Regions from separate parts of the Arthrobacter sp. KNU-44 genome, predicted to be linked through region 2. Evidence: riboswitches for the same ligand, from Rfam matches in the RefSeq annotation. Region 2 holds a riboswitch; each other region holds the start of a gene.
What was found. A riboswitch is a leader RNA that binds a small molecule or an ion and turns the genes downstream of it on or off. The one in region 2 is predicted to bind S-adenosylmethionine.

Region 1 (7,316 bases), 1.5 Mb from region 2:
TGCCCCGGGTAATTCAGGGGATAGCGATTCACGGGACATTGTGGAGATCCCGGTCGATTGGGCCCTGGACGATTGGGAACAATACGCGTTCTACCCGGGAGTAACAGGAAGCGGCGTCATCGAGAGCCCGGCCAAGGTCTTGGAGATGTGGACCCTCGAAGCCGAAGCCCACCACGCCCAAGGCAGTTGCTTCGTCTTGACCAACCACCCGTTCATCTCCGGCCGTCCATCCAAGGCCGTTGCCTTGGAGCGGCTGATCGAACGAGTGAAGGCCATGGACGGGATGTGGGTGACCACCTTGGAGCGGATCGCCGAACACACCAAGGCCACGGTCAACGAGATCCACAGCCACGGCCGGATCGAGATCCCCTCCTACCCAGGCGCAGGAGCCAGCTTCAAGCCTGCCCGCGTCTTACAGCCCGCCCCCAACTAGGCCTATCCCCACCCAACTAGCTCGCAGTTGTTGTCGTTATCACGGCTCAAAACGACATCTAATGCGAGCTAGTTGGGCTGGGCGGAGCTGCAGGTGAACCGGGCTACAGGTCGGTGCGGCACGGGGCCGTGTGGAGTTTGTAGAGTCCGTTCAGGTCTCCGGCTGCCAAGCCATCCGGGGCACCGATCTCCGGGTACATGAGCTGGATGGGATCCTCAACGTGGTCAAGGCCCACCACGTGGCCAAGTTCGTGTTGAATCACGGCGGAGACATAATGGGCACCCCCGGGGACACCCAGCAGTTCCGTGATTTGCGGGGCGTCGAGGTCCAGGCTTCCGGAGACGTAGCTCTTGGGTCCGGTGCCGAAGCTGTACATGGTGCTGCCTCCGGTTCCGATGACGGTTCCTGCCAACCCCGGAGCCGCCTCGGGCGTGGTCCAGGAAATCAACAGCGGTGCCCAACGATCTCCATAGAGCGCGGGCTGGTAGGGCTTGCGCTTCTCGGAGGGGTTTTCCGTGCTGGGGCCGTCGTCAACGAATTTGAGGCCGGTGGCGGCGGCGATCTTGGCGATGGCGTCGGCGATGAGCCCCTCGGATCCGGCCGGGGCGAGGGCTGCGTTGACCACGTAGTGCAATGGCCGGCACGGAGAGTAGCCAACTGGGGTGCCGTCGGCGTTGGTGGCCAGGAACTTGTAGGAGCTGCTGGCTACCGCAGGCTTCGCGGGGGAGCCGAGCGGCTGCCCGGCTTCCTCCAGTCCAGGTGGTGGGGTATCCGGCGCACGGGCCGCTTTTTGTGGTGCCTGCCCGGGAGCCCCGTCCTGCCCGGGGCTGCTTGCCGTGGCATGGGCAGAAGGGGTCCGGTTTGGAAGCAAGCCGGTGATCCCGGGGCCGCCGCGGAGGAATCCACTGACCAGGACGGCTACGGCAGCGACGACTGCCACCACCATCAAGTTTCGGAACAGCGCCAGAACGGTACTGGGGCGCTTGGGCGGCGGACCGCCGTCGTAACCGTAGTTTGAATGCAAGTCTTCCCCCAAGTCCCTGCACCGGCGCCCCGTCGGGCCGGCGCTACTAACCGATGACTGCGCCGAAGACGAGTCCCAGCCCATACGTTGCCGCGGCCGCACCGAGCCCGATGGCGAGCTGCCGGAGGCCGCGGGTCAGCGGCGAGGTTCCGGACAACAAGCCGACGACGGCGCCGGTCGACAGAAGCGCGATGCCCACCAGCGTACCGGCCACAGCAAGCGCCGCGAAGCCCGTCATGCCGAAGATGAACGGCAGGATGGGCACGATGGCGCCCGAAGCGAAGAAGCAGAAGCTCGAGATCGCGGCACCCCAGGCGGAGCCTACGGCCTCGTGCTCGTTGACGGTTTCTTCCACTTCGGGTTGGAGCGAGAGGCTGGGATCGCAATCGCAGCTGTAGAGGCCCATGCGTTCGGCGGCCCGGTGTTCGGCGGCTTCTCGGGACATGCCCCGGGCCAGATACACCAAGACCAGCTCATTGTGCTCGATGTCCAGCGCAGGGGCTGCGGTGAGCGTGGCCTGGGTGGGGCGGGTGGCCTTGAGGAGCTCGAGTTGCGAGCGCACCGAGACATACTCGCCGGCACCCATGGACAAGGCGCCCGCCAGCAGGCCTGCGATGCCGCTGAACAGGACCACGGTGGCGGGAACGCCGGTGGCCGCCATGCCCATTACGAGTGAAAGGTTGCTGACAAGGCCGTCGTTGGCGCCGAATACGGCCGCGCGGAACGTGCCGGACAACCTGTTGCGGCCGCGCGTCGCCAGGCCGCGGACTACTTCTTCGTGGATCTGTTCGTCGGCCGCCATGGCGCGGGTCGCTGCCGGATCCTTCGCGTAAGGCGAGCGGCCTTCAGCCCGTTGGGCGAGGGCCAGCACGAACACCGATCCGAAGTTCCGGGCCAGGAAGCCGAGCATTTGGCTTCGGACCGAGGCCGCCTTCGGCATACCGGCATGTTCGCCGAGGAGCTTGAGCCAGTGTGCCTCATGGCGGCCTTCAGCCTCTGCGAGGGCCAAAAGGATTTCGCGTTCCTCGCCGTCGCGGCGCTGCGCCAGTTGGCGGTAAACGGCGGCCTCGGCTCGCTCATCCGCCAAGTACTGCCGCCAGCGCTTGATGTCCGACGACGACGGGGGAGCCTTGGGGGCTGCTACGTCCTGCGATGGACTGCTTGAGTCCTGCGGATTATCTGGATGCGAGTTGTCTGGATGCGAGGGTTTTGTGTGCGGTTGCACCGGGACTCCTGGGTTGCTGGGGCGGGCTTCATCGCCTCATTGCGGCTCCACTCTATCGCCAATTTCCGCGGTTTTTCGGCCGGTAATCCTCACTGGAGAATTTAGGTCCCCCTCAAAAACGGGAGGCTCCCGGGAAGCCTTGACCACGGCAGGGGGCAGTGCTGGGATGGATGGACAGGGTCCACGAATTGGCGGGGTAGCGCTGGACGGCTGCCTCCTATGCCTGTGCGATGGGCTCAGCGGCACGTCGAACGGAGGTTGCACCATGGACAGCACCGAGACCCACGCCCGCCACCCCGACCGTCCCACGGTCGAGGCCGATCCCGCCTATGACTACAACGAGGACCTGGCGGTGGACGAGGACTGGGACGACCAATCCGAGGTTCTTGACGACGACGAGCGGCCGGTTGCCCTCGATGCCGACGAACACCGTGAGGCTGAAGAGATCGAGTAGCCCCGGGCTCCGCTGAACCCGAGGTGCTAAACCCGGGCGGCTAAAACGCGCTCAGGATGAAGTGCCTCTGCACGCCTGCCCGGTGCCCGGTTGCCGCCACCGTAAGGGTGAGTTTCCGTGTCGCCGGGAACCAGCGGGCGGGCTGGACCGCCTTTGAGAGCGCTTCGGTGATGAGCCGCGGCTCATGATGCCAATAGCGTTCCAAGTTCCCGTCCACCACGAACGTGATGGAGCCTTGGGACAGGTCGACGCCGGGAATCACCCGGACGAACTCGTCCACCCGCCGGGGGCGGGGCAACAACAGGGTGCCGGACTGGGTGGTGCGGTCGGCGGTGGCGCCGATTTCGAAAGGCATGGCCTTCTCCTGTGGAGTTGCTCTTGCCCGTTCGGTTGTCTCTGGTCCGAGCCGGGCCGCTTCTTCATCCGAACCACCCGCGAACATGGGGTTGGCGTGTGGCAAGTCGGAGCTTGGCACCACATCTCTTGAAGCTCTTCCTACTGTACATGGAACGGTACAATCGCGGCCCGGTATTAAGGCTCGGTAGAAATGGTTCCAAAAGGCAGCGGCGCCGCACCCTCGAGGAGAAGGTGCGGCGCCGCCGTCGTACTTGATTCTGTGAAGCTTAGTGGCTGGCCACCGGGTGGGCTTCCAAGGGGAGCTCCTCCACGGCTGCTCCGGCAACGCGGCGGTCCCAAGCTTCGCGGACCGCGGGTTCGGTTGGCGGGGTCAGCAGGGAGACCACAACGTAGACCACGAGCGAGGCGCCGAGGCCCCAGTAGATGGGATCGTTGGCGTAGACGCCGTCTTCGCTGGGGATGATTCCCGTGGCGTAGGCGATCAGCAGGCCCAGCGTCAGTACGGACCCGACCGCCATGGACCAGGCCGCGGCAATACCGGTGCCGCGCTTCCAGACCAGCCCGCCCAGGATGGCAACCAGGAGTCCACCCACGAGGATGTCGTAGGCGATGGTCAGGGCTACCACGACGTCTTGCGCCGCCATCGAGATCAGCACGGCAACGATGCCCAGGCCAAGGACCCAGTACCGGTTGGCCTTGACGTCGTGCTCGGGGTTTTCGGTGTCGTCGGTGTTGATTGTCTTGCCGAACCAGCTGGCCACGAACGGGACTACGTCGGCGCGGGCAACGGTGGCTGCGGCGATGAGGGCCCCGGAAGCGGTGGACATCATGGCCGCGACTGCCGCGGCCATGACGAGGCCGCCGATGCCGATCGGCAGGATGTGGGTGGCTACCTCGGCGTAGACAACGTCTTTGCCGAGGGCCTTGACGTCGATATTGGGCAGGGCCACGCGGGCGGCAAGGCCGATCAAAGCTCCGGCGACGCCGTACAGGACGCAGTAGATGCCGGCAGTGGCGCCGCCCCAACGGGCCACCTTGGGGGTCTTGGCGGTGAAGACGCGCTGCCAGATGTCCTGGCCGATCAGGAGGCCCAGGGTGTAGACCACGAAGTACGTGATGATGGTCTGCGCTCCGATGCCGTCCAACTGGAAGAAGCTGGCGTCAACGCGGGCACGGATGCCGTCGAAGCCGCCGGCGGCGTTGAGGACGAACGGGAGCATGAGGAAGAAGATGCCTACCGTCTTGATGATGAACTGCACCTGGTCGGCGAGGGTGATGGACCACATGCCGCCGATGGTGGAGTAGACGAGGACGATTGCGCCGCCGACGGCGATGGCAAGCCAGCGCTCCCAGCCGAAGAGGACAACGAAGATGGTGGCGTAGGCACCAGTGGACGTGGCGCACAGCATGAGTGTGTAGGCCAGCATGACGATGCCGGAGGTCTGCGTGGCTCGCTGGCCGTAGCGCAGGCTCAGCATCTGGGAGACCGTGTAGATCTTCAGTCGCTGGATGGTGCCGGCGAAAAGCAGGCTCAGGAGGAGCACGCCCGAACCGATCGCGACCACCAGCCACATGCCGGAGACACCGAACTTGTAGCCGAGACCGACGCCGCCAACCGTCGATGCGCCGCCGAGGACGACGGCGGCCATGGTGCCGGTGTAGAGCATCGGACCGAGGCGGCGTCCTGCCACCAGGAAGTCGCTGTTGTTCTTGGTGCGCGACTTGCCCCACCAGCCGAAGGCCAGCATGGCAAGCAAATACACCACCACGATCGCAATATTGATGAACGAAGAGTCCACGGTTGGCTCCTGAAAGTGATGCGCAGAGCTCTGGGGGATTCCGACGCCGGTCCGCTGGGTTCGCGCGGGGTTGCGGAAGGTCTCTGCGCTGGTGATTGGGGAGAGTAGTCTGTGATGTATGCCTCACAAACAACACTTGTTGCCTATGAGGATACGTAGTGATGCGAGTAACAGTCAAGACGCTGTCTTGCACAGCGGACTCATCGGCGGCCCTCCGGCTAGCCAAAGGCCCTGCCACGCGGGCGATCCGGCTACTATTGCTGCAATGACAGGGCCGCATAAACGGCCTGAAAGGTTCGTGAATGAAGGCTCTCCCCGTTGAACCGAGCAATGTCCCCGTTGCCATCGGTTCCAGAATCCGCGCCGCCCGCCAATCGCAGCGGCTCACCATCGAGCAGGTTGCCGACGCCACTGGCCTCACCAAAGGGTTCCTGAGCCGTGTGGAGCGTGACCTGACATCGCCGTCGGTCGCTTCCCTTGTGACGCTTTGCCAAGTTCTCTCAGTGTCCATCGGAGACCTTTTCGCCGCACCGGAGACACACCTGACCCGGCGCGACGACGGGCCGAGGATTTCGCTCGGTGGCCAGGGAATCGTGGAGCGGCTCCTGACTGCCCGATCGGAACGGAGGTTGCAGATCCTGCAGGCCTCCATCGAGCCACGCGGCCGCGGAGAAGCCGAGCTTTACGCCGTCGATTGTGACGTCGATGTCCTGCACGTCGTCAAGGGCCGGATCAAATTGATCCTCACCAACGAGGAGTACGAGCTCGAAGAAGGAGACACGCTGTCCTTCCCGGGCCGCGAGCCGCACACCTGGGTCAATCCGACGGACGAGCCCGTCGAGGTTCTCTGGATCCTGGTGCCGGCAGCCAGCCGCTGACGCTGGCGCCTTGGCCACCCGGCGTACGAGGCCGACACGCGGCGTGTAACACGCCTGAAACATGACTGACTTCCGGATTTAACCCTGGGGCCTTTGGTGTTACGTGCCTGAAATGAGCCGTGCCGAAGGCTGAAACAGGCCGACTGTACGTTCGAGTCAACGCAACTTGTCAAGGTCGGTAACCCGTGAGGTACCAGGACCTGTTCGTTTTAAAAATGGTCTCGCCGTGCGGGCGCCATGGAGCGCCGTATATGCAGGAAGGCTCCCGAAATGAACCCAGTATTCTTCAGCGTAGGGCTGGATGTGAACCCCCAGACCCTCGATCCCGGCGCAACAGCCTGGATGCTTGCAGCTTCCGCCCTCGTTCTACTCATGACGCCAGGTTTGGCGTTCTTCTACGGCGGCCTGGTCAGGATGAAGTCCGTCCTCAACATCATGATGATGAGCTTCGGTGCCATCGGCGTGGTCGCGGTGGTCTGGGCCCTGTGGGGCTACGGACTCGCGTTCGGCCCGGATACCCTGGGCGGCTTCATCGGAGATCCCTTCGCGAACTTCGGACTCAGCGGACTGGCCAGCGTCATTGGCGGGAAAGCCCCAGGGCTGCCGGACATGGTCTTCATAGGATTCCAAGCCACGTTCGCCATCATCACTGTCGCGCTGATCAGCGGCGCTGTGGCTGAACGTGTCAGGTTTGGCCCATGGCTGCTGTTTGCCGGCCTTTGGGTGACTATCGTCTACGCTCCCATCGCCCACTGGGTCTGGGGCGGCGGGCTCTTCGGTTCCACCGGGATCATCGGCAGCAAGATCTCAGCCCTCGACTTTGCCGGTGGCACCGTCGTCCACATGAATGCGGGCATGGCCGGGCTGATGCTGGCAGTCGTGCTCGGCAAACGGCTCGGATTCATGAAAGATCCCAACATCCGGCCGCACAACCTCCCCTTCGTGATGCTCGGGGCAGGCCTGCTGTGGTTCGGCTGGTTCGGCTTCAACGCCGGTTCGGAACTGGCCGCTGATGGAATCGCAGCGCTCGCCTGGACAAATACCCTCCTGGCCACAAGCGCAGCGCTCCTTGGCTGGCTGCTTGTCGAAAGGCTCCGCGACGGCCACGCGACGTCCCTCGGCGCCGCATCCGGCGCCGTCGCGGGC
Region 2 (7,316 bases):
AGGTCTGACCAGCCAGCCGGCGGTGAATCCAGGCCTGCGGCGGACCGGGTCCTGCTCGGGTGCAGCGCTGTGGTTCTGGCGCTGCTGCTGCCCGCATTGGTGTCCGGAGTCCCGGTATGGATCCCTGCCCTGGCCGGGGCTGTAGTGCTGGGCGTGGTGTTCGCGTTCCGGCGCCCGCGGGTTCTCAAGGTGACCCTGATTCCTTGGTCCTTGTTGCTGTTCGCTTCCGGCCTCTTTCTGGTGATGGAGGCCGCCAGGCATCTGGGGGTTTCCGTGTTGCTGAGTCAGGTGGCCGGACAAGGCCAGGGCTTCCTGGATCTGGTTCGGCTCGCCGTGACGGGTGCCGCCGGCTCCAATGTCCTCAACAATTTGCCTGCGTACCTGCTCGCAGAACCGCTGGCGGGGACCCCATTGCGGATGGCGGCGTTGCTGATCGGAGTCAATGCTGGCCCGATCATCACGCCGTGGGCCTCCCTGGCAACCTTGCTGTGGCACGACCGGCTGATGCGGATGAACGTCCTGATTACGTGGAAGGGTTACGCGATCTTCGGACTGATGGTTGCTCCTCTGACCGTGTTTGCCGCAGTAGCGGTGCTGGCAGTCACCGGACAGTGAGTGCGTTCGGCGCGTGGCGGCGCCTATCGCCGGGCCGGAAGAATCAGGACAGAATATAGAACAGCTCGGCCGTACAGCCGGAACCCCGACACGACAAGGATCTGCCTCATGCTCAGCCTGCAGGACATCGACGACATCGTCCTCAACGGAGGGATTGTCGTTGACGTCGCCGGGGAGAAAATCGGCTCAGTGGAGCAGGTTTTCACCAGCGGTGATTCCGGGGATCCTGTCTTTGTCACCGTGCGGACCGGCCTGTTCGGCATGTCCGAGTCTTTCGCGCCGCTTTCCGGAGCCAGCCTTGAGAATTCAGTGATCAAGGTGGCTTTCGCCAAGGACAAAGTGAAGAACGGCCCGCGCATCGAGAGCGACCGCGGCGCGATCACGGAGACGCAGGAACAGGAACTCTACAACTATTACGGGCTCGTGACCGAGGCCCCCGACGAAGGTGCCGCGGAGGAAACCAGTGCCGACGATGGACGGACGGTGCCTGAGGCCGCGGCTGGGGAGACCGAGCCGGAACCGGGCCCGCCACCCCCGCCCCGGCATCCTCCGCGTCCGCCGCACGGCGGTCCGCATCCGCCGCACCTGCACAAACATGTACCCCACCCCCCGCACCCCGGCCCGCCCGCGCCGCATCGGCCACCTGGGCCCTCGGCGGAACCGGAAGACATTCCATAACCGTCGCCCGCGAGCCGGAGGATTTCAGCCGCCGGCCGTGAGCCTCACCGCAGCGACGCCCCCGCCTGTTGAGGTGGCGGAAGCACTTGAATAAACCCGCATTACCAGAACCTGGACATTGACCGACCCAGGCTGGAGCTGAACAACTCGCGAGTAGGAAGTAGCGCAATCGATCGTCTGATCCTGGGGGGCAAGGCCGATCCGTGGATCCTGGGCGATGACAAGGTGGACATCCGAGGCGCCAACACAGGCTGCGGTCAGAGTATACGGGCCCGCGTCCTCGACCCTTGCACTCTTTCCAACCCCGCTAACGGCGCCGCCCACCGTGCCGGAATCCTCCAGGATCACCGCGCCGGAGGCGGCCCCGAGAAGCTTCCTGGCGGTCACGAGGTTGCTGGCTTCGAGCGACACCGTTGCCTGGTCCTTGGTTGGCAATGGCGGCCGAGGAGGGGAACTCCGAGTGGGCCCGGCAGCCGGCCGAGGATCGCCGGCGTCGGTATATTCACATCCGGACACATAGGCCGCGAGCAGCAGCCCTGCCAGTGTTAGCGCTACGGTTCTGGTTCCCCCATGACCCACCATGAATCCGAGTGTAGCGGGCCGCGTAATTTAGCATCGCGACCCTATTGTGCCGCCATGCCCTCAGTAGTTAACTAGTTTGCGGCCGGTCAAGCTTGTTAAATGTCTGGTGCGCCGGTTCTGGGGCCGGCGCACCAGACTTCCCCAACTAACTCGCATTTGTTGTCGTTTAGCGGCCCCTAAACGACAACAAATGCGAGTCAGTTGGGCTTCTCAGGAGCCGATCGGAGAAAGCGCCCGCACCAGGCCGAAGAGGTCCTTGGGGTCATCGGGGTTCGCGACGAGGTCGATCTCATCGAAGAATTCCGAACCCTCAACGGCGGCGCGGAGATACCGCAATGCCGAAAAGTCCTCGATCGCGAAGCCCACAGAATCGAAAATCGTGATCTGGTCCGTGGCGGTGCGGCCCGGCGCGTTCCCGCACAGGACCTGCCAGAATTCCGTGACGGGAAATTCGGCGGACATTTGTTGGATCTCGCCTTCAATCCGCGTCTGGGGATCGTATTCCACAAAAACGTCGCCGAGGCCCAGGATGGCGGCGTCGAGCTCGGTCTTCCCTGGGCAATCGCCTCCGATCGCGTTGATGTGAACGCCGGGCGAGACCTGGGCAGCCGTCAGGATGGTGGCATTCGCCTTGTCCGCCGTGCAGGTGGTGATGACATCGGCACCCTCCACTGCTTGGGCTGCCGAGTCTGCGATGGTGATGTCGAGGCCGAGGGGAGCCATGTTCCGGACGAATTTCTCCATCGCAGCCGGATCCGTGTCCCAGATCCTGACACTGTTAATACCCAGGGCCGCCCGGAAGGCAAGGGCCTGAAACTCCGATTGGGTTCCGGTCCCGATCATCGCCATGATCCGGGCATCCGGGCGCGCGAGCTTCTTCGCGACCATCCCGGACGTGGCCGCCGTCCGAAGCGCCGTCAGCACTGTCATCTCTGCAAGGAACGTCGGGTAGCCGTTATGGACGTCGGACAGGACACCGAAAGCCGTCACGGTCTGGAAGCCGCGCGCGGGATTCGAAGGGTGTCCATTTACATACTTGAAGCCGTATGTTTCCTGGTCGCTGGTGGGCATCAGTTCGATGACCCCAAATGGCGTGTGACTTGCCACCCGCGGAGTCTTGTCGAAAGATTCCCACCTCCGAAAGTCGTCCTCCAGGTACTGAATCATCTCCGAGATGATGGTTTCCGGGCCCCGCCCGGCCGTCCAACGAACCATATTGCGGACATCGACAAAGCGCGTCATGTGCGCTCCTTTCCCTCATAAACATTGTTGCTACGAGGCTACGGAGCGGTGATATGCATCCACAATTGCCAAAGTACGTACTTTTCATTGAAAAAATGTACAAAATGGCGATTGATCCTTTGCAAAATGCTTAGACGAGTCGTCGTCTCGCTGACGACTACCGGAGGACGGAACTGAGCAACAGGCTCGTCTCGCTATTGACGATCCCCTCGATGCCGCGGATCCTGCCCAACACCTGGTCAAAGTCGCTGAGGCTTTCCGTGCGCAGCTCGGCCACGAGATCCCAACCGCCATTTGTGGTGTGCAGTGCCCAAATCTCCGGCAGTCCCCTGAGTTGGCGAATGACTTTGTCAGCCGATCTTCCTTCCACGGCAATGAGCGCAATGGCGCGAATGGCAAGTGGATCGACCTCGTCGCGCACCCTCGCAGTGAAACCGACGATGGTTCCCGAGGAGACAAGACGCTCGAGCCTGCTATTCACAGTGGCCCTGGCCACGCCCAGCTTACGCGCGAGGCTCGCCACGGACGCCCTGCCGTCCTCCCGGAGGGCGGAGAGGAGCTGACGGTCAAGGTCGGTGAGTGCTGCCATAAAGATAAACGTATCGCCCATTCCCCAAGCGGGCCTGAGTCCGTAGGGTATCGACATGAGCATCTACATCAGCCCCGACTCTGCTGCATGGTCGCTGACGGCCATGGCGACTGGTGCGTCAGCGGGATCAATCGATGATGCAAACGGCATGTCCAACTTGGTGAAGGAAATCTACGAGACAGAAGGTTTCGAAGCCCTGTCGGGTGTGGTTTTTGCCTTGGCTCATCACAACAGCCTCTCGCTGCACGCGCTCGCCACGGCCACCGGGATATCCGTGCACGAGTTGCTGGAAATCCGGAAGCACCAAGGTTCCACTTTCCATCACTCCCCTACGGGAGTAGCGTCGCGGTTTGACGCCATTCCACCCCGGATCCAGGCAAGCCTTGAACCGCTGCCGAATGAAACCGACGCCTAAGACCCCCGGTTACGGAACATGACGACGGCCAGTGATGCAGGCCGCCGTCGTGGATGTTATTTTCTTCTTGAGTAATGAGCACCAGCGCGAAGCCCTGACTTGCTGGTCGGCAACCCTCTCTCCGGCGGGGTGCCTCAGGTGACTACTCGGCGTATCGACACTTTCGAACTGCAAGCGTGACTGAGGAGCACCAATGCCTGAACCCACCGAAGAAAAACTCTCGTACCGTCTCATCACGGGCCCTGACACGAAGGATTTCTGCGAGCGGATCTCCACCGCCCTCGCGGAGGGATACGTGTTGCACGGCAGCCCGGCCGCGACCTTCAATGGCACGGACGTGATTGTGGCCCAGGCCATCGTCCTACCCGCCGCGATCGCGAGCGCAGATGCAGCAGTTGCCAACGCGGTAGACCAGCTTGATGAAGAGTTCGACGGCGAGGGCCACGCATGAGCTACGCAGGCGACCTCAGCCCGCACGATGCCTGGGCCAAGCTGGAACAAGGCGCCATCCTGGTGGACGTCCGCACCGAAGGCGAGTGGGCACACATCGGGATCCCTGACACAAAGGCCACGGAAAACGATCCCTTGTTCATCCAGTGGAACCTGGCCGGCGGCATCCCCAACACCCGTTTCATCGAAGAGCTGACGCAGCAGGCTCCGGAAGCGGATGGCACCGAACTGGTCTTCCTTTGCCGCTCCGGACAGCGCTCCATCGCCGCCGCGATCGCCGCAACACAGGCCGGCTACACCGCCTACAACGTCCTGGAGGGTTTCGAGGGCGAACCGGACCGCTACGGCGAGCGAACCGTGAACGGCTGGAAAAACCGTGGACTTCCGACGAACCTGGGGAACATCTAAGTGACTTTCAATCCTGACGCCGCCGGCTGGAGCCCTGATACCCAGGCCGTCCGCGGCGGTCTTGACCGCACCAACTTCCAAGAAACGTCCGAGGCCGTCTTCCTGAACTCCGGCTTCGTCTACGAGTCCGCCGCAGCCGCAGAGCGCGCATTCACCGGTGAGGACGAGCGCTTCGTCTACTCCCGTTACGGCAACCCCTCCGTGGCCACTTTCCAGGAGCGACTCCGCCTTCTCGAAGGCACCGAAGCGTGCTTCGCGACGGCGTCGGGCATGTCCGCTGTCTTCACCGCCCTCGGTGCGTTGCTGGCTGCGGGCGACCGCGTGGTTGCCGCCCGCTCGCTCTTCGGTTCCTGCTTCGTGATCCTCAACGAGATCCTGCCCCGCTGGGGCGTCGAGACCGTCTTCGTGGACGGCCCGGACCTGGACCAGTGGCGTGCCGCGTTGTCCGAGCCGACAACGGCAGTGTTCTTCGAGTCGCCGTCGAACCCCATGCAGGAAATCGTGGACATCGCGGCGGTGAGCGAGCTGGCCCACGCGGCGGGCGCTACCGTCGTCGTCGACAACGTCTTTGCCACCCCCCTGCTGCAGCGCTGCGGCGATCTCGGCGCGGACGTGATTGTCTACTCGGGCACCAAGCACATCGACGGCCAGGGCCGGGTCCTTGGCGGAGCGATCCTGGGTACCAAGGAATTCATCGACGGTCCCGTCAAGCAGCTCATGCGGCACACCGGGCCATCGCTTTCCGCGTTCAACGCCTGGGTCCTGACCAAGGGCCTGGAGACGATGGCGCTGCGCGTCAACCACTCCTCGGCGTCTGCGTTGCGGATCGCCGAATGGCTTGAGGATCAGCCGGCCATCAGCTGGGTCAAGTACCCCCTGCTGAAGTCGCACCCGCAGTACGAGCTCGCCGCGAAGCAAATGAAGGCCGGCGGAACCGTGCTCACCTTTGAACTGCTGCCCTCGGCGGGGCGATCGGCGAAAGAGGCCGCCTTCGCGCTGCTGGACGGGCTCGCCGTGATCGACATCTCGAACAACCTAGGCGACTCCAAGTCCCTCATCACCCACCCCGCCACCACCACGCACCGCGCCATGGGTCCGGAAGGCCGCGCGGCCATTGGCCTGAGCGACGGCGTCGTGCGGCTTTCAGTGGGGCTGGAGGACGTGGACGACCTCATCGGGGACCTGGAGAGGGCCCTCAAGCAGGTCTAGCCGGGCGGTTCGCGCCAGTCCTGGCGCACCCAGGTGAGGACGGGCTGCGGCTTGGTGTCGCTCTCGTCCCTCTCCGAGCGCATCGTGATCTGAACGGCGTGCTCGACGACGGCGGCCAGCCCGGCGGCGTCGGGCGCGCTCCCGTTGCTCTCGCTCCAGCGCCCGGCAACACCGCGCTGTTCGATGGCGCCGTTGCCGCGGCCCAGGATGGCTGCCACGCCGGTTTGGACCAAGTCGAATTCACCCTGTTCGGCGAGGACAGGTTCCAGGTACTCCACCAACGACCACACGACATCCGCGGCGGGCTCCGGGCGAAAGGTTCCAAAGTCCAGCAGTTCGGTGCGGAGGCCGAAGTTGCTTGCTTGCCAGGACGCCATCCGCAAAAGCGCCGTAGGCACGGCCGCCGGCTCTATTCCGGCATGGTACTCACGAACAGAAGTCTCAACCAAGGCCCTGACGAGCACCGCGAGGAGCGCCGCATCCTCGGCCCGGAGGCAGACATCGGCCACCCGGACCTCCACCGTGGGAACGTGCCGGGACAGCCTGGCGTCGAAGTAGACCATCCCCTCGTCCAGCAACACTCCTGTTTCGATGAGCCTCCTGACAACACGTCGGTAAGCGGCCAAGGAACCGAAGATGGCTGACGGCCCCGACGAAGGCCAGCGGTTCCACGCCTGCGTCCGGTAACTCTCAAAACCGGTAGCCAGCCCCCGCCAGTACGGAGAATTGGCGCTCATCGCCGTGAAGACAGCGAGCTTGTCCCGGATCCTGTCAAGCACCATCACGCCTTCCTCCGGGGACTCGATCGAAGTGTGGACGTGGAATCCGCAGGTGAGCTGTTCGTGCGCCGTGATGCCGAAACGTTCGAGCATAATGGCGTAGCGGGGATCCGGGGTGGTGTGCAACGCGGCGTCCACGGGCGACGTGGCCAACGCGGCGATCCTTGCGCCGTGGCGGCGAGCGGCATGGCTCGCGAGGCCCCGCCCCCTGCGGATCTGGTGCAGGAGCTCTGCGTAGCTGCGGCATGGCCGGGTCTGGGTTTCTATCTGCTCAAGCTTGAGCTCGTGGCTTAGGCCGGTATCGGGGCCGTCGATCTCCTCAAGGGGCGGACCGGCGTCGGGACTCTCC
Region 3 (7,316 bases), 1.1 Mb from region 2:
CATCGGCCCGGTCTTCACCCGCCAAGGTCTCATGAACGCCCTGGTGGTCACCGCTGTGCTGTTCTTCCTCGGGGCGGCGGCATCCGCCGTCGGGATCCGGAACCCGGTCTTGGGTGCTGCAGTGATGGACTCTCCGGAAGGTCCAGCCGCCGACGACGGCGGGACGGCCGCCCAGCGCGCCTGAACAGTGCTTTCCAGGACACGCTTTCTAAGACACAGGCTTTTCAGTACACAGCTTAGTCAGCGTTCCGCGAGGACGCAGCCTTCGTGGACGGCGTCCGTGGCCACCCAGAGCGCCGAGGCGACCTCATCGGCGAGATCGTAGTCGCGGCTGCCCGGACCTTTTCCGATCCGCACCACCAGCGCACCGCCGAACGGTTTGCGGCCAATCACCTCGATGCTGGCATCGAGGTCGATTTCCTCGGCAGACAGGTACCTCAGCAGCTCCGGGTTTTCGTCGCTGATCCGGGTGATCTTTCCTGAATGGCCGTCGTCGAGCTCGATCATCCGGTGCGCATGCGGCAGGCTCACCGAACCGTCCGCGGCGGGGATGGGGTCACCATGGGGATCGCGTCCGGGGTTGCCCAGCTTGGCGGCCATGCGATCGATGAAGGTGTCCGAGACGGCGTGCTCGAGCATCTCGGCCTCGTCGTGGACTTCATCCCAGCTGTAGCCCAACTCCCTCACGAGGTAGGTCTCGATCAGGCGGTGCCGGCGGACCATGCCCAGGGCAAGCTGCATTCCCTGGGGTGTCAAAGTAATGGCGCTGTAGGGCTGGTGGTCAACCAGGCCTTGGTCCTTGAGCTTGCGGACCATCTCCGAGACGGAGGAATTGGCGACACCGAGCCGCTGCGCGAGCTGTGAGGACGTGATGGGTTTGTCCTGCCACTCCGTAAAGGAGTAGATGACCTTGACGTAGTCCTCGATCGAGGAGGAGGGCGCACTGGTCTTCACGGTTCCAAGCCTATCGCGTACCGGCCGAATCAGACTTTCCGCGCCCGCCAGCTCTGCGTGAGATAAGGCAACGGGATGACCTCGCCCTCGGCATGGCCCAGATGTTCGAAGAGGTACCACTGAAGGTTGCCCATGACTTTGGCCCGGTTGGCGTCATTCGCCCTCAGGTAGTAGCTGCGCGACTTCACAAGTTCGAGGATGTCGGCCGGAGTCACGGGATCCTCCCAATGTGTCACGTGACTTTCGAGACCCGCGAACTCCGGGCCCACCACAGGCCGGAAGTCCGGTTTGTGGACATCGCCGGCATGCATGATGCGGGTCAATCGATGGACCCAGGGCACCGAAGTGTCCATTTGGTTCCAGATCAAGCCGATAGTGCCCTGGGGTCGAAGGATCCGGGCGATCTCGGTGCTCGCGGCGAGGGGATCGCACCAGTGCCAGGCCTGGGCAACGCTGACGACGTCGAATGCTGAGTCCGCCAGTCCAGTTGCCTCGGCAGTGCCCTCCAGGGTGATCACTTGTGGATACGTTTTGCGGAGCTGGGTGAGCATGTCCATCGAGGGGTCCACTGCGGACACCGCGAGCCCGCGCTCGACGAAGAGCGCGGTGAACTTTCCGGTGCCGGCGCCGATGTCTGCCGCGTCCCGGGCGCCTTCCGGCAGCAGCCAGTCGGCCGAATCCGCAGGGTAGCCGGGCCGGACACGATCATAGTGTTCTCCGCCGTCCTGGAAACTCCGGCCGAGTTCAAGGCGCCGTTCCTCATAGAGCTTGGGGCCGGCTGATGTGCCTTTGGGTCGCGGGGCCACGCAGGAACTCCTTCGTAGGACAGGAAAAATACCCTACGAATCTACCGCAATCAGTCAGTGCTGCAGGGAGCGGCTCCCGCGGTCCCGGGAGTGTTGGGAGCCCACTCCGGGTAGCTGCGGTGGTCGTTCGCCGGCACCCAGCGGCCGGCATCCACTACGTAGTCCCAGCCGAGGCCGTTGCTCTTGAGCGCGTGGATGCCCGCAATGAGCCGGGTGGCGTCTTCCAAGCGCGAGCCCACGCCGAAACTGGCTCGAAGTGATCCGGAGGGCAGGCCGAGGCGCTTGAGCAGCGGGTGGGCGCAAAAGCGTCCGTCGCGCAGGCCAATGCCGTGCTCGGCCGCAAGATAGGCAGCCACAAGTCCGGCGTCGTAGCCCTGGAGCGAGAAGTTCACGACGCCGATGGTGTCCTGGGGATCCGTGTCGCTGAAGATCTGGTGCACGGTCACGCCGTCGATTTGCTTGAGGCCCTCGACCAGATGCGAGCGGATGGCTGCCTCGTGGGCGTGCCATTCATCGTGGTCGAGGCTGGCGATGACCTGTGTGGCCCGGGCGAGTGTGGCCGCGCCGAGTACGTTCGGCGAGCCGCCTTCGTGCCTGGCCGGTCCTGTGGCCCAGCTGACGGAATCGAGGCGCGCTTCTCGGACGGCGCCGCCTCCGGCCAGGTGCGGTGTACCGGCGTCGAGCCAGTCGGGACGGCCCACCAGGACACCTGCGCCGAACGGCGCATAAAGCTTATGCCCCGAGAAAACCAAGTAGTCGACATCCGCGGCGGCGATGTCGATTCTGCGGTGCGGGGCGAGTTGCGCCGCGTCCACCACAATCCGCGCCCCGAATTCGTGGGCCAAGGCAGCGAGTTCCTTGATGGGCAGGATTTCGCCGGTCACGTTTGACGCGCCGGTGACAGCCAGGAGGCTGACGCCGCCGTGGGAGAGCGCTGTGCGGACGTTGGCGACGGTCTCGGACAACGTTCCCGCGGCAACGATGCTGCGGTGGGGGACACTTTGCCACGGGAGGAGATTGGCGTGGTGCTCGATGTCCAGGTAAAGGACTTCGCCAATGTGTCGACCGTCCTCAACTGGCAGGCAGCCGGCCAGTAGATTGAGGGAATCAGTGGTGTTGCGCGTGAAAATGACCGAATCGTCCGGCCGGCCGCCAACGAAGTCACGGACGATGTTGCGGGCGTTTTCATAGACCGAGGTGCTGATTTGGGAGGCATAGCCTGCGCCGCGGTGGACGCTCGCGTAGTACGGCAGGATCTCGTTGAGGTACGCGGAAACCACCGTCAGGGCAGGTGCGGAAGCGCCGTAGTCAAGATTGGCGTAGCGGATGTGGCCGCCCTGGATCAAGGGTGCCTGCAACTCCGCGCCGGTGACCGCAGCGAGTGGGCGCGATGCCCGGGGGAGGGTTTCACCGCGGTGCTGTGCAGATTCGTTGTTCAGCGAAAGAGCCTGGGAAGTAAATGTGGCTGTGCTCATGGGACCTCACTCAAGAGGGACCCCTGCGTGCAGGGGGTCCGCGCTTGCCGCATCCGTTCCGGACCGGCCGGGTCGTCACCCGGGGCACCCCGCCGCGATGGAGGGTTGCCGGCCAGCAAACCGGGGTTTCGCGCTGGCACTCGTGACCTGTAAAGAGCGTAGGACACCGGCAAGGCTCATTCCAATGTGACCGGCGATTGTTAAGCGGATTATTACACCGCCGGAAAAATGTGCCTCCTGCCGAAGAAAAAGCGGCGGACGCCCCCAAAAGTGGGCGTCCGCCGTCGTTTATTCAGTGGAGAGAGTGGACTAGAGGAGGTCGTCGAGCTCGGGGTTGAGCCTCTTGAGGACCTCGGAGTGCAGGATCGAGTTAGTGGCCACGGCGTTTCCGCCGAAGGGACCATCCGCACCGTCCAGGGACGTGAAGCGCCCGCCGGCTTCCGTCACGATCGGCACCAAAGCCGCCATGTCGTAGACCTGGAGTTCCGGCTCGGCAGCGATGTCCACGGCGCCCTCGGCCACGAGGCAGTAGGACCAGAAATCGCCATACGCACGGCTGCGCCAGACATCGTTCTCGAGGCCCAGGAAGTTGTCCAGCTTATCGTGCTGCTTCCACTCGGAAAGCTCGGAGTAGGAAAGCGAGGCGTCTTCGAGCCGCGACACGTTGGAAACCTTCAACCGGGTGGCTGCGGCCAGCGACCGGCCCATGTAGGCGCCCGAGCCCTTGGCCGCCCACCAACGCTTGCCGAGCGCCGGAGCGCTCACGAGCCCCACTACTACCTCGCCCTCGTCCACGAGGGCGATCAGCGTAGCCCAGACGGGTACGCCACGCACGAAGTTCTTGGTCCCGTCAATGGGGTCGATGATCCAACGCCTCGAGCCGTGGCCCGTGCTGCCGAATTCTTCCCCGAGGACGGCGTCGCGGGGGCGGGAACGGGAGAGCTGCCCACGGATTGCTTCCTCTGCTGCTTTGTCGGCATCGGTGACGGGGCTCAGGTCGGGTTTGGTCTCGACCTGGAGGTCCAGTGCCTTGAACCGCTCCATTGTCAGGGAATCGACGGAGTCGGCCAGGACGTGTGCCAGCCGCAGGTCGTCGTTGTAGCTCGAATCGGGTTGGGTCATGGTTCCAAACTACCGTCTGTTCGCCGGTGAGCCGGGGAGGTAGGACGGCAGGCGCGCAGTTAGTTGACCGTACCCAATTCCTTGGTCTCCTGGGCTTCCATGCGCGGGTCCGCGCCGAGGAGCCGGCGCAACGACGCCAAGCGGGCCGGACCTGCCTCGCCGGCGTGGCCGTCGGCGACCCAGGAATCCAGTCCGCATCGAACCGCGGAGGCATCGTGCTTGCAGCCTCGCTCGCACATCTCCGTTCCGGGTTCCAGATCCGGGAAGGCATGCAGGATGCGGTCCGGGTTCACGTGGGCGAGGCCGAAGGAGCGGATGCCGGGCGTATCGATGATCCAGCTGCCCCCGGGGGCATCGCTGAGCTTCAGTGCGAGGGCAGAGGACGAAGTGTGCCGTCCCCGACCCGTCACGGCGTTGACCCCGCCCGTGGCGCGCTCGGCGCCGGTGAGGGCATTCACCATCGTGGACTTCCCGACGCCGGAATGGCCCAGGAGCACAGTGACCTTGCCGTCGAGGTAGTCCCGCAATTGGCCGACGGCGTCGCCATCAAGGCGGGCGGAGAGGCCGTCGTCTGAACGGGCATCGATGCCGGAGGCGCCGGCGTCGGCCGTGCGGCTGATGATGATGGGGAAACCAAGGCTCACATAGTTGGCGAGCAATTCCGTCGGATCCTTGACGTCCGCTTTGGTGACGAGCAGCAACGGCTCGATTCCGGCGTCGTACGCTGCCACCAAGGCGCGGTCGATGAATCCGGTGCGCGGCTCCGGATTGGCGGCCGCAACCACCACCACGAGCTGATCGGCGTTGGCGACGACGGCCCGTTCGATCGGATCCGTGTCGTCGGCGCTTCGTCGCAGGAGGGTCTTTCGCTCCTGGACGCGCACGAGGCGAGCGAGGGTGTCCGGGGCTCCGGACACATCGCCGACGAGGGCCACGAAGTCTCCGGGAACCACGGGGGAGCGCCTCAGTTCCCGGGCGCGTGCGGCAATCACAATGCGTTCGTTGTCCGAGCTTTCGCCCACGATCGCGGTGTAACGGCCGCGGTCGACTGTGATGATGCGCCCGATCACGGCGTCGTCGTGGCTCGGGCGGTCTTTCGTGCGGGGGCGTGTGCCCTTCTTGTTGGGGCGGATCCGGACATCGGACTCATCCCAGGAGCTTGCGTCGCGGGCCATCGTTAGTTGCTTGTCTCCGTTGAAACGGTGTCCGCGCCCGCTGGGCCGGAACTGAGCATCGATGCCCAGATTTGCGGAAATTCGGGCATGGTCTTGGAAGTCGTCGCGATGTCTTCGACCTGGACACCCTCGATGGCGAGCCCAAGGATGGCGCCCGCGGTAGCCATGCGGTGGTCGGCATAGCTGCGCACGACGCCGGCGTGCAGCGCCGCGGGCCGGATCACCAAGCCGTCGCTGGTTTCCTCGGCGTCGCCGCCAAGCCGGTTGATTTCGGCGACCAAAGCAGCCAGCCTGTCCGTTTCGTGGCCCCGCAAATGAGCGATGCCGGTGAGCCGGGAAGGGCTGGTTGCCAGGGCGCACAATGCCGCAACGGTAGGGGCGAGTTCGCTGGTTTCGTCGAAGTCCGCGCCAAGGATCTCCGGTCCGCCGGTGACTGTCAGCGTGCCGTTGTCCAGCGTGACAGTGGCACCCATGGCGGCGAGGATGTCCCGCCAGAGGTCCCCGACTTGCGTGGTGTTGGCCGGCCAGTTGGGAATCCGGACAGTTCCCTTCGTGGCCAACGCCGCGGCGAGGAAGGGACCCGCGTTGGAGAGATCCTGCTCGATCCTCTCGTCGAACGCCTGGATGGTACCGGGGGCGACGCGCCAATGGTTCGGCACGGAGTCATCCACCTGCACTCCGACGCCGCGCAGGACCGAGACGGTCATGTTGATGTGGTCAAGGCTCGGTACGGGTTTGCCGACATGTTCCAGGTGAAGGCCCTCATCGAACCGGGCACCGACCAGCAACAGGGCGGAGACGAACTGCGACGAGGCGCTCGCATCGATCACCAGGTGGCCACCGCGGACAGAGCCCGTGCCGGATACTTTGAACGGCAGGGAGCTCGCCGCGTGCCCGTCCAGTGCGCTGACTTCCAGCCCGAGTGTCCGGAGGGCCTCGATAATGGTGCCCATGGGACGTTGGCGTGCGTGGGGATCGCCGTCGAACACCGAAGCGCCGTTGCGCAGGGCCGCGAGCGGCGGCACGAAACGCATGACCGTGCCGGCCAGGCCACAGTCGATGGCGGTCTCCGACGCGACGGCCACGGGGTCGATCGGAGTGACTTCAAGGTCCGGGCCGTAGTGTCCATCGCCGGGAACCTCGGTAATGGTGGCGCCAAGCCGGCGGAGGGCCTCGACCATGAGTGCCGAATCCCGTGAATGCAAGGGTGCCCGCAGCCTGCTTGGGCCGTTGGCCAATGCCGCCAGGACCAGATAGCGGTTGGTCAGCGACTTCGAACCAGGAACCGTGACCGTGGCATCCACGGGGTGGCTGGCGAAGGGTGCCGGCCACAGGGGGAGTGCGGAGGCTGTGGTGCTCCCTGAATCGTCTGTCTGCGTCGAGGGGGTTCCTGGCATGCTTCCTTATGCTCCAACTGCGTTGTCTACGGCCTTGCGGACGGCCCGGTCTGTCTTCTTGAACTGCTTGCCCGTGGCCTTCTTGGCGTCCATGGCAAGGTGTTCGGCGCGCCATGCGAGGCTCGGTTTGCCCGCGGTGTCGACGGCGGCAAGGAATACGCCACCTGTCAGCGAAATGTTCTTGAGCAACTGGGCGCGGCGGGCGAGCCGGCCTTCCTTGGTGCTGATGTCGGCAGAACGCCATTCGACAAAGGTATTCAGGACCGAAATGCCGGCAAGCAGGCTTGCCGAGAACCGGGAACATTTGCCGAGGGCCAGCAAGGCGCCGGCGCCCACTTGCGCGCCGCCGATGACCCGCGCCAGCACTTTCTCGTCCGCCGGGAAAGG
Region 4 (7,316 bases), 1.9 Mb from region 2:
GCACTCGACCAGGGGGTCGGAGAACACGTCGACGTGGCCGGAGGCTTCCCATACTTGGCGGGGCAGGATCACGGAGGAATCGAGGCCTACAACATCTTCGCGGCCGCGGACAACGCTCTGCCACCACTGGCGCTTGATGTTTTCCTTGAGTTCGGCACCGAGGGGACCGTAGTCCCATGCGGACCGGGAGCCACCATAGATTTCACCGGCCTGGAACACGAAGCCCCTCCGCTTGGAGAGGGAAATGACCTGGTCGAGGACGGATTTTGCTGCCATGGGTAACTCCAATGTTCTACAGGGCCGCTGGGTGCGGTCCGTGCTTGTGCGCGTAGGTAATGCTGTGCAGGAAGCTGCGTGTCCTAGCCTACCGGCCTTTGGGTGCTGTCCTGCTTCCGGGACTGGCCCGGCTAGCCCTTGCCGGGGCGGCGGGACGAGAGCGCACCCTTCGGCCACGGCAAGGTGGCGACGATGATGGCGAACAGGGTCAGCAAGGTGCCAAGAATCGTGGGCAAGGCCACCACGGTTCCTGGAGCCGGCAGGACCAGGTCAAGCGCGAGCGATCCGAGCAGCTGGCCCGCAATCATTCCCAGCCCGGTGACCAGGACACCGAGGCTGCGGACCAACAAGGCAGCCAGGCCGATAAAGACGCAGCCCATCGGCCCGCCCAAGTAATACCACCATTCGGCGGGCAGGGCGTGGCCAGGACCAAGCAGCGACAACTTGATCAGCCAGGCGATCCAGAGAATGACTGTTCCAGCCACGAAATTCACCAGCGTCGCGGCGATAGGGCTGCCGTAGTGCACGGTCGCTGTACCGTTCATCGCCTGCTGGAAACTCATGAGGCAACCCGCCACGACCGGCAACAGGATCGGCAGCAGCAAGGACCCGACGTCGGCGGCTGCCCCAAGGCGCGGCGAGACGGCCCAGACGACGGCGGCGATCGTCAGGATGCTGCCGAGGATGCGGACCCCGGTGATCGAGCGTTTGCCGCCGGGACCGATGCCGAGCCGGTCCACGAGCAGTCCGCTCAGGGTCTGGCCAGTGACCGCGGCGACCGTAAACAAGGCCACGCCAAGCAAGCCGACCGTGAAAGATTGCGCGAACACGAACAGGGCGCCGATACCGCCGGCCAGGACATAGAACCGCGGAAAACTGCGCTCCTTGAGGGCGGGCAGGACCCTTCGCAGGGCGGCGCGGCCTTTCGGCAGCGCCAGTCCGATCGCCGCGATCAGTACCAGCCCGGTGGTGAAACTCACGACGGCGGCCGCGATGCCGTCGTCGAGCGTTGCTCCCAGGGCGCCATTGATCCGGCCCTGAAGCGGGATCACGAGCCCGGTGGCCACGGCGAGGAGCAGTCCGGTGAGCAAGGGGCGGGACGACTGCGGCATTTTCACCACCTTACTTCAGGCATCATTGCTTGTATGAGCAACCCGGAAATCGAAGAAATCCCCATCCGCGACGACATGATCCGCCTTGGTCAGCTCCTGAAGCTCGCCAATCTGGTGGAGGACGGCGTGGAAGCTACGGAACTCATCAAGAACGGCCTGGTCAAAGTCAACGGCGAGATCGACGATCGCCGGGGCCGCCAGCTCCATGTCGGCGACACCGTGACCGTCAACGGGCAGACGGTGCGGATCACCGCCGCTTCCTAGCTATTGGCAACGCGGGGTCACTTATGGCCCATTAAGTGCCTCGGAATGGGCCGTAAGTGACCCCGCGTTGCTTTCAGACGGACGCGAGGACCTTGTGCTCCAGGAATTCGCATACGTGGCCGATTTCCTGCTCGTTGATGCCGTGCCACATACCCGTGTAGAGCACCTTGGTGAGGTCCGTGTGCTTTCGCACCCACCCCATGGTGTATTCGATCTTGTCGGGGGTGATGACAGGGTCCTGCTGGTCCCGGCCCCAGAAGAGCGGCACGGAACCGTCCAGTTCGGCGTCACGGAAGGCGGGGTCGGCATCGGCGTCCACGACGAAGCCTGAAAGCCCGACGACGGCGGCAAAGTCCGCCGGGCGCTGACGGAGCAGCGAGGTTGCCATGGCCATGCCCATGGAAAATCCGAGGAGCGTCACCGAGCTGTGGTTGGACTTGCACGAGTCCAACCAGGAAAACACGTACTCCGCGGCGTCCTTGACGGCGTCGAGCGAGTAGTCGATGGACGCCGTGAGCGGGAACCACGTGAAGCCTGGGCCCGTCGCGATCGGCGCGCGGAGCGAAGCGACGACGAAGTCCCGGGGCAACAGCCCGGCAAGGCTGAAGAGGTCTTGCTCGTTGGAGCCGTAACCGTGCAACAGGACCAGCAACGGCTTTCCAGCCCGCTCCTCCTCTTCGTGGGACCACAAAACGACCGGGGCGGGAAAGGCAGAAGCTTGACTCATGGGACTATTCTTACAGTTACCCATGAGTAACAAGCTACGGGCGCGTAGCGTTGCAGCAAGAGGCAGGATATGAACGTGAGTGACACTGATTCCATGGTGGAGGCAAAGCCGCACGAGCGGATTCATCCGTGGACGCGCTACGTGGCACTCGGTGATTCCTTTACCGAAGGCATCGGCGACCCGGAACCCAACAATCCAGGGGGACATCGCGGCTGGGCCGACCGCGTAGCCGAGGAACTGAGCAGGGGACACCGGGATTTCGCCTACGCTAACCTCGCCATCCGCGGGCGGCTGCTCCAGCAGATCCTCGACGAACAACTTGGCCCGTGCATGGACCTCAAGCCGGACCTCGTGAGCATCTCCGCAGGCGGCAACGACCTCATCCGTCCCGGCGGCGATCCGGACGCCCTGGCCGAGAAACTCGATGCCGCCGTGCAGACCCTGAGTTCCGAAGGCGCCACCGTGGTTCTCTTCAACGGCCCGGACACCTTGTCGTCAGTACTCGGCCGGATCCGCGGCAAGGTGGCCATCTACAACGAAAACCTCCGCACGGTGGCCGCCCGCAACGATGCCGTGATCGCTGATATGTGGTCCCTGCGGCAGCTCTCCAACTCCCAGATGTGGGACGAAGACCGCCTGCATTTCTCCCCGCTCGGCCACCACACGATCGCCGCGATGGTCCTCGACTCACTCAATGTGCCGCATAGCCTCGAACCACTGTTCCCCAAGCCGCTCCCCCAGCGCAGTTGGCGCGAAGCCCGCTCGGGCGACCTCGTATGGGCACGGGAGTATTTTGTCCCCTGGGTCATCCGCAGGATCCGGCACCGGTCCTCCGGTGACGGCATCCTGCCGAAACGCCCGACGCCGGGACCCGTCTTCGGTCCTGCCGACACCTTCCTGCCCCGGAGTTGAGCGGGAACCACAGGGCGGGTCACGGGGGGCGGGGCTAAGCTGGTGAAAGACCTAGGAGGCCTGTACCGTGAACAATTTGATCTTCTGGATCATCGTCTGCTCTTGGCTGATTCCGATGGGGATCCGCATGTACAACCGCTCGCGCCAACGCAGGCTCCGGGACTTCCCTCCGCAGAATTACCCCGGTCAGCCCTATCCTCCGCAGACCAACCCCGTCGGATACCCGGAGCAACCCCCGGTAATTTTCCCGGCTGAGCCGCAACCCCCGGTGGCGACGCCCGTACCGCAGGCCGCTCCGCCGTCGTCGGCTGCTCCGCAAACGAACAGCGCGCCCCAGCCGAACAGCGCGCCCCAAGGCTACCGGGCACGGAAACTGGCCGAACTGGACCAGGAGTACAGCGACGGGAAAATCGCCATGGAGGATTACATGAAGCTCCGCCAGGAGATCATGAACGGCTGATTCAGCCGAAGAAGGCTTCGCGCAACTGGGGGCCGAGCTGGCCGATCTCGGTGAGGAAACCGTCGTGCCCGATCGGCGCCTGGATTACGTGAACCGGGACCTCTCCGGGCAAGGCCTTGGCCAGCTCGTGGGATTGTTCCGGGAAGTAGAGCCGGTCCGAGTCCACCGACGCAACGAAGAACTTCGCCGTTGCCACGGACAGCGCCTCCTCCAATGAGCCGCGGCCGCGGGTGATGTCGTGGCTCATGAGGGCCTCGGTGATGGCGATGTAGCTGTTGGCGTCGAAGCGCTGGACCAGCTTGCGTCCCTGGTGGTCGAGGTAGCTCTCCACCTGGTAGCGGCCGCGGTCCCCCAGCGCGGCAGCCTGGAGGGGTGCCTCGCCGCCTTGGGCGTTCCTGCCGAAGCGGAAGTCCAGTTCATCCGCCGAACGGTAGGTGATGTGGGCGATCCGCCGGGCAAGGGCCAACCCCGCCTCGGGCGCGGCCTGGCCATAGTAGTCACCGCCGTTGAAGTCGGCGTCCTGCCGGATGGCGAGCGTCTGGGCCTGCGCGAACGCGATCTGCTCGGCAGTGCTGTACGCCCCGATCGAAATCACGGCGCATCGCTCGACCCGGCCCGGATAGCCGACAGCCCATTCGAGTGCACGGGCACCGCCCATGGACCCGCCCACGACGGTGTGCCAGCTGCGGATCCCTAGAGCGTCGGCGAGCCGGGCTTCGGCTACGGTGCTGTCCCTCAGCGTCACCAGAGGGAAGCGGGAACCCCACGGTTTGCCGTCAGGAGCGCTCGACGACGGCCCGGTGCTGCCGTAGCAGCCTCCCACGATGTTGACGGAGACCACGAAGTAGCGGTCCGTGTCGATGGTGGCGCCCGGACCAACGAGTTGCTCCCACCAGCCTTCTTCGTCGCTCTCGCCACGGGCCACATGGGTGCTGCCCGTCAGGGCGTGTTCCACCAGGACGGCGTTCGAAGCGTCGGCATTGAGCCGCCCCCATGTTTCGTACGCAAGGAGGACCTCCGGCAGGAAACCTCCGGCCTCCAGTTCGAGTCCGCCCACGGAAACATATTTGAGTGTTCCGTCCTGGGTACCGGAAAGGGGTATGGCTGTTGCAGCAATTGTCATTCGTTGACACCTCACATCGCGCTTGCCCGCCGCCAACACAGCGAAGGGCCAGGTCTTCACCCGGGGCACCCCGCCGCGAATGGAGGGTTGCCGGCCAGCAAGCCGGGGCTGTCGCTGGCACTCATGACCTATAGGAAGAGTCTAGGAAAACCGGACCCCTTCTGACGAAGATTATGACACCTTTGTGACACTTGACCGTGTTTTGTTCACGAAGCAGGGACCAAGGAGGCCGGCTGGCGAAGATTCATGTTGCGTCGCCCGCCGGCCTCCTGCGCCATCCGGAGCGGCACTAGCTGCCCTTCGCCGCCCGGAATCCTGACTCGAGGTCCGCGAGGATGTCGTCGATGTGCTCGATCCCGACGGACAGCCGCACCAGGCCCGGGGTCACTCCGGCCACGGCCTGCCGTTCGGGGGTCAGCTGGCTGTGTGTCGTGGACGCGGGGTGGATAACCAAGGAATGGACGTCCCCGATGTTTGCCACGTGCGAATGCAGTTCCAGGGCGTCCACGAAGCGTTTGCCGGCGTCGATCCCGCCGCGGATGGTGAAGGACACCACCGCGCCGGTGCCGCGGGGTCCGTACTTCCGCCCGCGCTCGAACCACGGACTGGAAGGCAGCCCCGCGTACGCGACCGATTCGACGTCGTCGCGCCCTTCGAGCCATTGCGCCACTTTCGTGGCGTTCTCCACGTGGCGTTCCACCCGCAGGCTGAGGGTTTCGATTCCCTGGGAGATCAGGAAAGCGTTGAACGGTGAAACTGCCGAGCCAAGGTCGCGCAGGAGCTGGACCCGGGCCTTGAGGATGTAGGAGAGGTTCGCGCCGAGGGCACCGTCCTTGCCGAGGTCCCGGGCATAGACCAGGCCGTTATAGCTGGGGTCCGGAGTGTTGAAGTTGGGGAACCGCTCGGGGTCCTTGCCGAAATCGAAGTTGCCGGAGTCCACGATGACTCCGGCAATGGCGGATCCGTGCCCGCCCAGGTACTTGGTGGCCGAATGCACCACGATGTCCGCGCCCCACTCGATGGGCCGGATCAGGTAGGGCGTGGCGAGGGTGTTGTCGACGACGAGCGGGACTCCGGCTTCGTGCGCGATGCGGGAGACGCCCTCGATGTCCAAAACGTCCTGGCGCGGGTTGGAGACGACTTCGGCGAAGAACAGCTTGGTGTTTGGCTGCACGGCGTCACGCCAGTGTTCGAGGTTGTCCGGGTCCTCGACGAAGGTGACCGAGATTCCGAATTTCTTCAGCGTGTGCGCCAGCAGGTTGTATGTGCCGCCGTAGAGGCTCGGGCTGGCGACCAGGTGGTCGCCAGCCTCGGCGACGTTGAGGATGGCGAACGTTTCCGCGGCCTGGCCGGAGCTCAGCAGGAGTGCCGCGAGTCCACCCTCCAGGCTCGCTATGCGCTGTTCCACCGCATCCTGCGTGGGGTTGCCGATCCGGGTGTAGATGGGTGCCAGCTCGGCGAGCGCAAAGCGGTTGGCCGCGCTTTCCGCGCTGGGAAAGACGAACGAAGTGGTCTGGTAGATGGGAAGTGCCCGGGCGCCGGTGGCGGCGTCCGGCTCCTGGCCGGCGTGGATCTGGCGCGTTTCGAATGACCATCCTTGCGACATGCGGACTCCTGGTTGTCTGGGCTCTTGCCGTGTTTCAGCCTGCCGGGCTGAAGTATTCAGCCTGCCGGCGTTCGGTTGGCGCCAGTCTATGGACGGTATTGCGGGCTCCGGAAGGTTTGTGACGAACACAGTAGTTTTCGGTCCCGGCGCGTCCTGAAGTGACTCTGAGCTGCCTTTTCGATACATCCCACCTTGGTTAGGCTTGACTTAGCTGAGAGCTCCATCACAAAGTGCCAAGATGAAGCCATGCGCATGGATCACGTCTCTTACGCTTGTGAACGAGATGGCCTCTTGGCCACCACCGAGCGAATTTCCGCAGCATTGGGAGTGGACGCAGTCCGGGGCGGAGTGCATCCGCGCTTCGGTACCCGGAACATGATCATCCCCCTTGCTGACCACAAATACCTGGAAGTTGTCGAGGTCCTAGACCACCCGGCATCCGACAAGGCACCTTTTGGACAAGCAGTCCGTGCACGCTCCGCCGCAGGAGGCGGTTGGATGGGCTGGTGCGTCGCTGTTGACGACCTGAGCCCGTTCGAAGAGCGGCTCGGACGCGCCGCTGTCCCCGGCAACCGCAAGTTTCCGGACGGCCGCGAACTCGTTTGGTCGCAGATCGGCATCCTGGGACTCATCGCCGATCCCCAGGTTCCGTACCTGCTCCGTTGGGAGGGCGACCCTGCACTTCACCCGTCCCTCGTGTACCCAAGCGACGTCAAGATGTCCAGCCTCACCATTGCCGGCTCCGCGGAACGGGTTACCGAATGGCTCGGAGAACCCGTGGAGAAGCCGCTTGAGGACGTTGCTGTCCAATGGATGGCTCCGCACGGAACGCCGGG

Region 1: another riboswitch for S-adenosylmethionine. It lies ahead of ACSVHC_RS05830 (hypothetical protein); the one in region 2 lies ahead of ACSVHC_RS12960 (DUF1737 domain-containing protein).
Region 3: another riboswitch for S-adenosylmethionine. It lies ahead of ACSVHC_RS18305 (aminotransferase class V-fold PLP-dependent enzyme); the one in region 2 lies ahead of ACSVHC_RS12960 (DUF1737 domain-containing protein).
Region 4: another riboswitch for S-adenosylmethionine. It lies ahead of metX (homoserine O-acetyltransferase MetX); the one in region 2 lies ahead of ACSVHC_RS12960 (DUF1737 domain-containing protein).

The regions. Positions count from the first base shown of each region.
Region 1 is NZ_JBPXNG010000002.1:1,089,406-1,096,721, reverse strand. It holds gene ACSVHC_RS05850 (polysaccharide deacetylase family protein) at 1-433, shown strand, start outside; gene ACSVHC_RS05845 (matrixin family metalloprotease) at 537-1,379, opposite strand; gene ACSVHC_RS05840 (VIT1/CCC1 transporter family protein) at 1,504-2,682, opposite strand; gene ACSVHC_RS05835 (hypothetical protein) at 2,948-3,136, shown strand; gene ACSVHC_RS05830 (hypothetical protein) at 3,177-3,491, opposite strand; SAM riboswitch class IV at 3,506-3,625, opposite strand; gene ACSVHC_RS05825 (sodium:solute symporter family protein) at 3,760-5,292, opposite strand; gene ACSVHC_RS05820 (helix-turn-helix domain-containing protein) at 5,595-6,170, shown strand; gene ACSVHC_RS05815 (ammonium transporter) at 6,441-7,316, shown strand, end outside.
Region 2 is NZ_JBPXNG010000002.1:2,556,115-2,563,430, reverse strand. It holds gene ACSVHC_RS12990 (SLC13 family permease) at 1-615, shown strand, start outside; gene ACSVHC_RS12985 (hypothetical protein) at 724-1,293, shown strand; gene ACSVHC_RS12980 (hypothetical protein) at 1,318-1,704, opposite strand; gene ACSVHC_RS12975 (ornithine cyclodeaminase) at 2,086-3,117, opposite strand; gene ACSVHC_RS12970 (Lrp/AsnC family transcriptional regulator) at 3,275-3,706, opposite strand; gene ACSVHC_RS12965 (hypothetical protein) at 3,762-4,121, shown strand; SAM riboswitch class IV at 4,192-4,304, shown strand; gene ACSVHC_RS12960 (DUF1737 domain-containing protein) at 4,315-4,572, shown strand; gene ACSVHC_RS12955 (rhodanese-like domain-containing protein) at 4,569-4,979, shown strand; gene ACSVHC_RS12950 (O-succinylhomoserine sulfhydrylase) at 4,980-6,188, shown strand; gene ACSVHC_RS12945 (glutamate--cysteine ligase 2) at 6,185-7,316, opposite strand, start outside.
Region 3 is NZ_JBPXNG010000002.1:3,685,784-3,693,099, forward strand. It holds gene ACSVHC_RS18290 (MFS transporter) at 1-184, shown strand, start outside; gene ACSVHC_RS18295 (metal-dependent transcriptional regulator) at 241-954, opposite strand; gene ACSVHC_RS18300 (class I SAM-dependent methyltransferase) at 984-1,760, opposite strand; gene ACSVHC_RS18305 (aminotransferase class V-fold PLP-dependent enzyme) at 1,811-3,235, opposite strand; SAM riboswitch class IV at 3,271-3,383, opposite strand; gene hisN (histidinol-phosphatase) at 3,545-4,357, opposite strand; gene rsgA (ribosome small subunit-dependent GTPase A) at 4,417-5,532, opposite strand; gene aroA (3-phosphoshikimate 1-carboxyvinyltransferase) at 5,535-6,929, opposite strand; gene ACSVHC_RS18325 (DoxX family protein) at 6,936-7,316, opposite strand, start outside.
Region 4 is NZ_JBPXNG010000002.1:633,867-641,182, forward strand. It holds gene ACSVHC_RS03770 (glycine--tRNA ligase) at 1-276, opposite strand, end outside; gene ACSVHC_RS03775 (DMT family transporter) at 408-1,388, opposite strand; gene ACSVHC_RS03780 (RNA-binding S4 domain-containing protein) at 1,422-1,652, shown strand; gene ACSVHC_RS03785 (alpha/beta hydrolase) at 1,726-2,379, opposite strand; gene ACSVHC_RS03790 (SGNH/GDSL hydrolase family protein) at 2,449-3,291, shown strand; gene ACSVHC_RS03795 (hypothetical protein) at 3,359-3,751, shown strand; gene metX (homoserine O-acetyltransferase MetX) at 3,753-4,874, opposite strand; SAM riboswitch class IV at 4,888-5,003, opposite strand; gene ACSVHC_RS03805 (bifunctional o-acetylhomoserine/o-acetylserine sulfhydrylase) at 5,164-6,480, opposite strand; gene ACSVHC_RS03810 (VOC family protein) at 6,727-7,316, shown strand, end outside.